DNA from 2 places in the Aminobacter sp. Y103A genome. Region 1 is predicted to be linked to the other one. Evidence: riboswitches for the same ligand, from Rfam matches in the RefSeq annotation. Region 1 holds a riboswitch; the other holds the start of a gene.
The links. A riboswitch is a leader RNA that binds a small molecule or an ion and turns the genes downstream of it on or off. The one in region 1 is predicted to bind cobalamin.
Positions count from the first base shown of each region.

Region 2: another riboswitch for cobalamin. It lies ahead of Amn_RS04520 ((2Fe-2S) ferredoxin domain-containing protein); the one in region 1 lies ahead of Amn_RS28810 (TonB-dependent receptor domain-containing protein).

Region 1 covers NZ_AP017987.1:264,333-268,747, reverse strand. The annotation lists gene Amn_RS28815 (ABC transporter substrate-binding protein) at 1-651, opposite strand, end outside; gene Amn_RS28810 (TonB-dependent receptor domain-containing protein) at 663-2,522, opposite strand; cobalamin riboswitch at 2,702-2,903, opposite strand; gene Amn_RS28805 (hormone-sensitive lipase) at 3,185-4,012, opposite strand; gene Amn_RS28800 (AMP-binding protein) at 4,322-4,415, shown strand, end outside.
Region 2 covers NZ_AP017986.1:923,443-927,857, reverse strand. The annotation lists gene Amn_RS04530 (cupin domain-containing protein) at 1-61, opposite strand, end outside; gene Amn_RS04525 (hypothetical protein) at 229-573, shown strand; cobalamin riboswitch at 1,468-1,660, shown strand; gene Amn_RS04520 ((2Fe-2S) ferredoxin domain-containing protein) at 1,776-2,555, shown strand; gene Amn_RS04515 (hypothetical protein) at 2,852-3,244, shown strand; gene Amn_RS04510 (acyl-CoA desaturase) at 3,917-4,415, shown strand, end outside.

The DNA of each region.
Region 1 (4,415 bases):
GACCAGCATCTCCAGCGGCAACCGCGCCGTGCCGCTGAGCCCGAGCTTGTCTGCAATATTGACCAGTCCGGAAAGCTTGACGATCTCGTCGACGAGCGTTCCGGTGCCCGAGGTGTAGCTGTTGGCGTAGTAGGTCGCGACGGTCTTGCCCGAGGCGCTTTCCTTGCCCAATTCGGCGACGCCACGATCAAGCGCGGCGACAAGTTTTGCCGCTTCTTCGCGCCGCTCCAGGACCTCTCCCATGCGCAGGATGTTGGCCCTGATGTCGGCAATGGAGCTGTCCGGCGCGAATTCCTCGACCCGGATGCCGAGGCGCCTCAGCAGCTCAACCGTCGTCCGTGTCGTGTAGGCTCCGGCGAGTACCAGGTCAGGCTGCATCAGAAACACTTCCTCGGCAAGGCCATGATTGACGGCAAAGCCGTTGGTCCGATCGGCCAGCACCGACGTGTTGGGATCGCTTGCAAGATAGGACACTGAATGCAGCTGCCCCTCGGCCGCCAGAAGCATCGCCAGCTGGTCGGTGCAGACATTCATCGACACGACGCGCTTCGGCGGCACGGCGGCTGCCGGCGCTGATGACAACGCGGCCAGCCCCGCGAGAGCGGACAGCCACGCTCGAAACCGAGCGCAGCTGAGACGATTGGTGGGCATGTTACCTCGCATCAGAACACACGCGTGAAGCTCAGATTGAAGCTTCGGCCCGGCGCGCGATAGTTGGTGACGGTCGAATAGTGTTCGTCGAACAGGTTCTCGACCGAAAACTTCAGGCTCGCCCGCTCGTCGACCGTGTAGTTGGCGGCGAAATCCACCGTCACATAGTCCGGCAGCTTGACGGTGTTGGCGGCATTGGCGTAGCGCGCCGCGCCGTAGAGCAGCTTGGCGGTGAGGTCGAGGCTGTCGGTCGCGGCAAAGCTCACCTCGGCGGCCGCCTTGAAGCGATCGCGATAGGGAATGTAGCGGCCGTTGTCCTCATTCTTCGGCGAGCGGTAGTCGATCGAAACCTTGCCACTCCAGCGGTCGTCAAACGCATGCGACAGGCTGGCCTCGATACCGGTCACCTTGGCGCGCGCGACATTGAACGGCAGGTAGGTCGGCGGGTTGGAGGCGATCGCGTCGGTCAGCCAGGTCTGGTAGAAGGCGACGTCAAGCTCGGTCCCCTCGCTTGGACGCCAGTTGATGCCGATCTCATAGGACCGCGACTTCTCCGGCTTCAGGTTGGGATTGGAGTAGTTGGGGTAATAGAGGTCGCTGAAGGTCGGCGCCCGGAAGCCGGTGCCGTACGAGGCGCGCGCCACAAGCTCGGGAACGAGCTCGTAGCTGGCACCGATGTTGTAGGTGGTGGCGCCTCCGAACTGTTCATTGTGATCGTAGCGCAGACCGCTGTCGATCGTCAGCGCGCCATAGTCGAGCGAGTACTGGCCGAACACCGCCGCGAGGTCGCGCGAGCCGACACCGAAATCGACAGTCAAAGCCACCTCCTCGCGATAGGCCTCGGCACCGCCGACCAGGACATGCCTGACTTCACCTGTTTCAAAGGACTTTTCCGTCGACGCGAAGATGCCGTAGCGCCTGGTGTCGAATTCGCTGCTGCCCACGACGCCGTCACGGACATTGTTCGAATAGTCGAGGTTGCCGGAAAGTTCGACGGTCGAGCTCCAGCTGTCGGAATGCTTCACCCGTGCGCCGATCCTGCCGGCGAAGGTGTCGGTGTCAACTTCATTGGCGGAAGGCGGGGAGGCATCGTACTGGCTGCGGCCCCGGGCAAACAGGCCATCGGCATATAGCCGGCCCCAGCCATACTCCTTGGCGACAGCGACGTTGAGCGAGCCCTGCAGGAAGCCATCGTCGTCAGGCTCATGTCCCCAGGCCAGCGGCGTGGTGAAGTCGTAGCCGCGCGTGCCGAGGATGGAGCCACCGACGGAGTAATCGATCCCGTCCTCGGTGCGTCCGCGCAGATCGCCTGAGAGATAGCCACCCCAGGGATGCGTGACGCCCGAGGTGATGCTGCCGCAGGTGTTACGGCCGTCGGCACACTGGCCGCCCTGTTTGGTGATGATGTTGACGACACCGCCGATGGCATCGGCGCCATACTGCGCTGAGTGCGGTCCCTTGGCGATCTCGATACGCTCGATCGACGACAGCGGAATGTTGAAGATCGAGCTCGTACCGCTGGTCGCCGACGAACTGCGGACGCCATTGACCAGCACCAGCGTCTGGCCGGCCGACATGCCGCGCAGATAGACATTGGACGACGCGCCCTGGCCGCCATAGCCGATGATTGAAACGCCGGCATAGTGCTTCAGCAACGACGGCAGATCTGCTGCCGCGGACTTTCGCAATTCTTGCTCGTCGATCAGGGTGACCGACGACGTCGGGCGAACAAGCGCGGTTTCGCGGCGGAGCGGCGTAACGACCAGGCGCGGCAGCACGGTCACGCCGCCTGCAGCGAGCGCCTGCTGCGCGCTGGATGGTGTCGGGATGGCCAGCATGATCGCGCCGATGCCCAGGATAAGTCTCTGCATTTCTGCCCTCAAATGGTTTGGGGGGCGCGACAAGGATCGCACCCGGTTTCCAAACCGCAGGCAAGACAGGTCGGCAGGCAGACTTTGGGACAAGATTGACCCGACGGCCTTCCGCATGCGGCAACACTTTCGATGTCACCGCCACGAGCGACCGCGCCTGACCACACCCCGTGGACAAGCATGGGTGACTGGAACGGGCAGGTCTCCTGACTTCCGTGTCACAGCCTTTTTCCGCCTTCCCGAACGCGCGAATGCGTTCAGTGGCATGATGGAAGAGGCTCAACGGTTACAGTTGCGGGGGCAGTCGCGGATTTGGCCTTCGGCCTCACCGTGTTCCCTTTTCATCCGCCTCTCGGCGGAACCGATTCCGAGGCGGACGCTACTCAGGGATGCCGAGGCTTGTCAATCGCAATCATGCGACCGGCCATAAAATATATTGATTTTCAACTAGATAGGATCATTGGACACGGACAAACAGGGCAACTTGTGCAATCGCCCCGGACGCGGCAAGCCCTGCATGGGACCGCCAATTGGACGGCACTGCCCCTCGGGGACAGAGGCCACCTGCACATTGCCAACGGGGTCGCGGAAACTGAACCGACGATGTGCGCGCTACGGCCATCGACATCATCTTCGGCCGCGTCGGTATCATCCGCGCATGTTCAGCCGAGCAAGGTCCTTGTCAGCGCATGATCCTTGTCGGCAAGCCCGTCGATGACGCTGAAGTGATGCCGGTCGGGCTCGACCACTGTAGCGGTGGTGGCGCCAAGCCCGGTCCAGATATTGGAAAGCAATGCGTTCTGGCGCAGGAACTCGGCGCGCTCGCCACCGCCGACCCAGCAGGTGATGCGGACGTTGTCCACCGGCCGCAGCAGCGCCGGGCTTTCAGCCAGCGCCTCGGTCTCGTCGATGTGGAGCGTCTTGTTCATGCCGGTGTTGATCAGCGGCCTGAGATCATGAACTCCCGAGAGCGAAACGACATGACGGATACGAGACTGCACATCGGGCGCAAGCGGCGAAGCAGCCGCGACCATGCGCGACACGAGGTGTCCGCCGGCGGAATGACCGGTCAGCATGATCGGGCCTTCGACCAACGCGGCTGCCTTGCCGATCGCCGCACCGACCTCGCGCACGATATCGCCGATCCTGACTTCCGGGCACAAGCTGTAGGACGGCATCGCAACCGCGTAGCCGCTGTCGATGGAACCCTTGGCGAGATGCGACCAGTAGCTCTTGTCGAGCGCCATCCAGTAACCGCCATGGACGAAGACGACGAGCCCCTTCGGCGTGCCTTCAGGCAGAAACAGGTCAAGCAGGTTGCGCGGCCTGTCACCATAGGCGATGTCGAACTGCGCTCTCTCATCTGCCGACAGGGCGTCGCGAAACGTCTGTGCCGATTCCACCCATGCAGCAGGCCAACGATCGCCACCGGCGATGTTGGCGCCATTGGTGTAGGCGTTGTCCCAATCGGCGATATGGCGTTCGAGCATACGGGCATCCCTCCAAGGCGGCAGCAATCCAGGCGCATAGCAATGGCCAGCGTGCCGGATTGCGTCAATGGGCCAGCGGCAGAAACTTTATGCTTGAAATAATTTTGGTCCGGTGCAATTCTCAGCCATCAGTCGAGAACGTGGGAGGTCTCGCTGTGCCAGACGCCGATCGCATGTCGATCGCGCATAGCCGCGGCCTGTGCCGAACGGCTACCCGTTGCGGCGCAGCACCTTCCCCCGAAGTAACGCATTCCAACGCACGCATGGCGCTTCCGTCATGCCGATGAGCAGGTAGGGGACAGCCGCAGAATGCTTGGACCGTCAGCGCATATCGACACCTTCACGCGCGATAACCTGCCACCCCAGGACCAGTGGCCGACCTTTCTGCTCGACGGCTTCGACT
Region 2 (4,415 bases), on a different replicon from region 1:
GTAGGTCGTTGGAATCTGCACCTTCCGGCTGGCCAAATTTGAGGATTGTTTTGTTCGCCATGGCATTCTCCTCCCTTAAGACACCCCTGCATAGCCGACGCCCTCAAATCAGGCAACTTTGTTTCCTTATGATAAAGAGGCATATTCCTATGTTGGTGTTCTTCCGCCGCCCCTTGCGGAATCAGCCCTGTCTGTGTTGATGGACGGATGTTTAGCAAGGACTCATAGATGAAGGCCAAACTGCTCGCTGCGGTGACGATGCTCGCAGTTGCCGGCTGTGCATCCCAGCCCGCCGACTATGCCACCACACTCTCTGCCAAGGATCCCAAATGGCGGTCAGCGGACTGCACGAAAGCTCGAGCTGAGGCGGCGAACTACGCAGCGCAAGAGAAAGAAACCCTGAGCGTATCGGCAGGGCTGCTGCTTGGCCCATACGGGCTCGGCATCGCCATGGCCGGCAAGGAGCATCGCGCCAAGATGCGCAAGAAATTCGCCCGGGACATGCATCTGAAATGCTCGAGCAAGCCCCTTCCTGCCAGCCTGGCGAGCAGCGCGGACACCGCGAAGCGGTAACTTCGGTCCTCACTGCCAACGGCGCGCATGTGCGGCAAGCTCGTCGCGCGCCTGCTCCAACGCTTTCGGCGAAGCGTTCGCCCACGCGGTGAGCCGCCGCCGCGCACATCATCGACACCTCCGATCGTCGCCTGTGGCTGTCGCGATTGCATGCCGGGCCACATTGGTGGGGTGCCCACGAAAACAGGCCAAAGCTGCTCTGCAATCATTCTGGCGACCCGCCTGGTGGCCGTTCCCAGCGTCTTCACGTTGGCGGTAACTCACGACACTCGCCGGTGTCCTGGCAACGCACCGGTGGACGGCCGCTCAGATTGCCCTGAACGGGCTCGACGCCGCTTGCGATCCAGCCGCTCTACACGAGAAGTTGAACGACCGCGCCGTCCGCTCGCTGGCGCTGGTTGACCTTACGTTAGGAACCTCTAAACGACCTACAGGCTCACCTCGTCCTTACCCCCCCTTGGACCACCCGAGCTTAGCGCCCGCCCTGCCCCCCCAATCAATGGGCGGGCGCGTCCCCTCGCACATCCGATGTCGCGCAGACAAGCTTATCAGCCGCGGACGCCTTCACATCGCAACTGCGAGCTTCCCGCTTCATATCGACGCCGGTTGCCGATTTTCATGTCGATATGCCTCGGGCAGGCGCCGTTCGCCTTGTGCGGTTTGCACAGAGGCAGCCGGCCCTGGCATTCCTGGGCTTATTCCGCTTGGGGTGCATGTCCATCTCCGGTCTCTACCAATGCGCCCCGATGGCGCACGGTCATGATCGGAAGGGCTGCTTGGCAATCGTCGTCCATCGCCGGACTATGTCCAGCAACGCCAAGCGATCGCAAGGCAGCGCATTGCTGGCCTAGGTACGTGTCCATCGACAACCCTTGACTTGCGTCTGCCCGCATATAGCTTGCCGCGCGGTTATGGTTCTTCTGCTTTCGGGCGGAAGCTAAGAGGGAATTCGGTGCGAAACCGAAGCTGCCCCGCAACTGTAAGCGGTGAGCCGCATTGCCGATTGTGTCACTGGCCGACGGCCGGGAAGGCAGGCAATGAGCCGAGACCCGCGAGCCAGGAGACCTGCCTGACCGAGTGATGTTCCGTGGGCGGGGTGTACCACCGGAGCGCAGGTTCGTGCAGGCGGCGCTATCGGCCATCGCCTTCCACCAACATGCGTTGCGACAATCCCGACCGCAGTCAGGCCAGGGATCGATCGTTTGCACAATACAGAAGTTGAGACCGCGCAGTCCCAGGCCAGACGTGCCATCGTGCTCGTCGCCAAGTCGGCCTTTGCTGCCGCGCCCTACAGGCAGATGCAGCAGCTCTGTGATCTCGCCGCGGCGTTGCCCGGCGTCGATCACACCAGCTTCGGCTTCACCGAACAAGGCACGCCGTCGCTGCGCGAGGCGCTTGCGGCACTTCGCCAGCAGGATTTCTCCGATATCCTCATCCTGCCGCTTATGCTGCCGATCGAGCCCAGCTTCAATGCCTGGCTCACCAAGTCGCTGCGCCGGTGGCAGACCGAGGACGCGGCACCTTGGCCGACGGTGCGCATCGCGCGGGGCCTCGCCGAAAGCCCGCTGCTGGCTGCAATGATGGCCGACCTCGTCACCGGTGCCGACGCGACGCCGCCCATCCCGCCGCTCGACAGGCTGGCGCCAGAGGGCTCGCTCGTGCCGGCGCAGAAACGCCGCGTGCTGGTCTGCCAGGGCGGCCCGTGCAATGCCGCCGGCGCGGACCTGATCTGGGGCCACCTGCGCAACCAGCAGGACCGCCAGAAGCTGCGCGTGACCGGCGACGGCACGATGAGCGCCAAATCGACCTGCCTTGGCCCCTGTAACCTGGCACCGGTGCTGCAGGTCTTTCCCGAAGGCACCTATTACGGCGGGGTCACCGAGGCCGCCGTCGACCGCATAGTCACCGAACATCTGCTCGGCGGCGCGGTGGTCGACGACTTTGCCTACCACCCCACCGGCCGCAAGCAGGTGCTGCGGTGAAGGCCCATTGAAAACAAGGGGGATCGTGTCGTTCCGCCACCACCTGCTTTTTGCCCCTGCCTTTTATCGGCCTGGACAGCGACATGCTGTTCTGCCGTGAACCTGATCTGGCACTGGAAGTTGCTGCGGCCGCCCTTCGGCTCCGTCGACGTCAAGGGCATGCGCACATATGGCCGCGACGACCGATCCTCGGGACGGTTATTGGCAGGCGCCGTCCCGGACCTTGGGCGTTAACTACGACCTGGTGCCAATGATCGAGACCACCGTCGACAAGGCTGGGGTCAAAGCGAGCTACGATGGCGGCCTCGTCGTGGTTCGGCGAGAAGACCGTATCCTCGGCTACTCGGCTATTTCGAGCGTTCGGTGGCAGCAAAGCTCGCGCCCAATGTCAGCCATCGTGTCGAGGCGGGCCACGGCGCGTTTCCGCCCGGGGAAGCGAGCTGTGGGACAGTTCGCAGGCCTGCCTGTCGCTGGCCATACCGGGCAGCGGCCTGACGATGCGCACCTTGTCGGCACCGCACAACTTTCCGCACCACCTGTTCGACCCGATTCCGGCCGAACAGCAACGCTTGCCGTTGTCGATCGTCAACTATCACGACGTCTTTACCAGGCACGGCGCGCAATCCGCTGCTCAACGTAACGGCGGATGTTCCCGCCGATATCCGCCACTGGCTGGAAGCCAAGGCTGAAACGCGCAGCAGCGGCAGCGGCGCCTGGGGTCGTCGGGCACAGGTCCGATGGGCTGACACAGCCTGTTGCGATCCACGTCAATCCATCGATCTAATTGACCCAAGGGAAACATCAGCGACTATTGCGCAGGGCTAGATCAGTTCAGTGGGCGGTGGCAGTCATGGCAATTCAAGTATCCTATTCGCGGCGTGATGTCCGCGAAGAGTTGATGCGTCGGCGCGAGACTTACATCGCGGCGCAGAGATCTCTGTCACCGCCTTCGCCGCGGGGATATGGCAACATGGAATGCGTCCATTGTCATAATCGCTTCATCGGCGTCACCGCTGCCGCCTGGAAGTTCGGCCTCTGCGACGACTGCCTGCATCACGACTGATTGTCCAGCCGGCGCAGCTCCCTTTGCGGGAGTTCCAGCGCCTGGATCGACTGCTGTGGAACTTCCGTGTCCGCGGCGTCCCAGGCACATTCTTGGGCGATCTACCTTCCCCGATGATCCGGCCAAACCCGCATCCCCAATAGCAGTGGGTCGCCGCCGCGGCCCACCGTCCGCACTCATATTTCGGGGTAATTCCAAACGTGCCTTGACCCTGAATTAGAAACTGCGCAACCTCGCCCGAAACGGAGGAGGCGGCTCGATCGTGGGGAAGCGATCCGGGCCGCAAATGGGAGCATCTATGTCCGACCAGATCGCGGCGTCGTCCGCCACGCCCGCAATTGCGCGCCGACCGCTTCTGGCCCGCATCGACTGGCTCAATTTGAGCGGCCTCGCCTTCTATCATGTCGTCGCGCTCTACGCCTTGCTGCCCTGGTTCTTCAGCTCTACCGGCGTCGTCCTCTGCATCGCCGGCATCTATGTCTTCGGCACGCTCGGCATCAACCTCTGCTACCACAGGCTTCTCACCCATCGCGGCTTCACCTGCCCGAAATGGCTCGAGCACGGGCTTGCGATCATCGCCGTCTGCGCCTTCCAGGACACGCCGGCGCGCTGGGTTGCGGTGCACCGCCGCCACCATGAGCACGCCGACGAGGAGCCGGATCCGCACAGCCCGATCGTCACCTTCCTCTGGGCCCATGTCGGCTGGCTGCTGGTCAAGTCGCCCGACATGGAGCGCATGCAGATCTACGGGCGCTACGCCAAGGACATCGTCCGCGACCCGTTCTACCGCAAGCTCG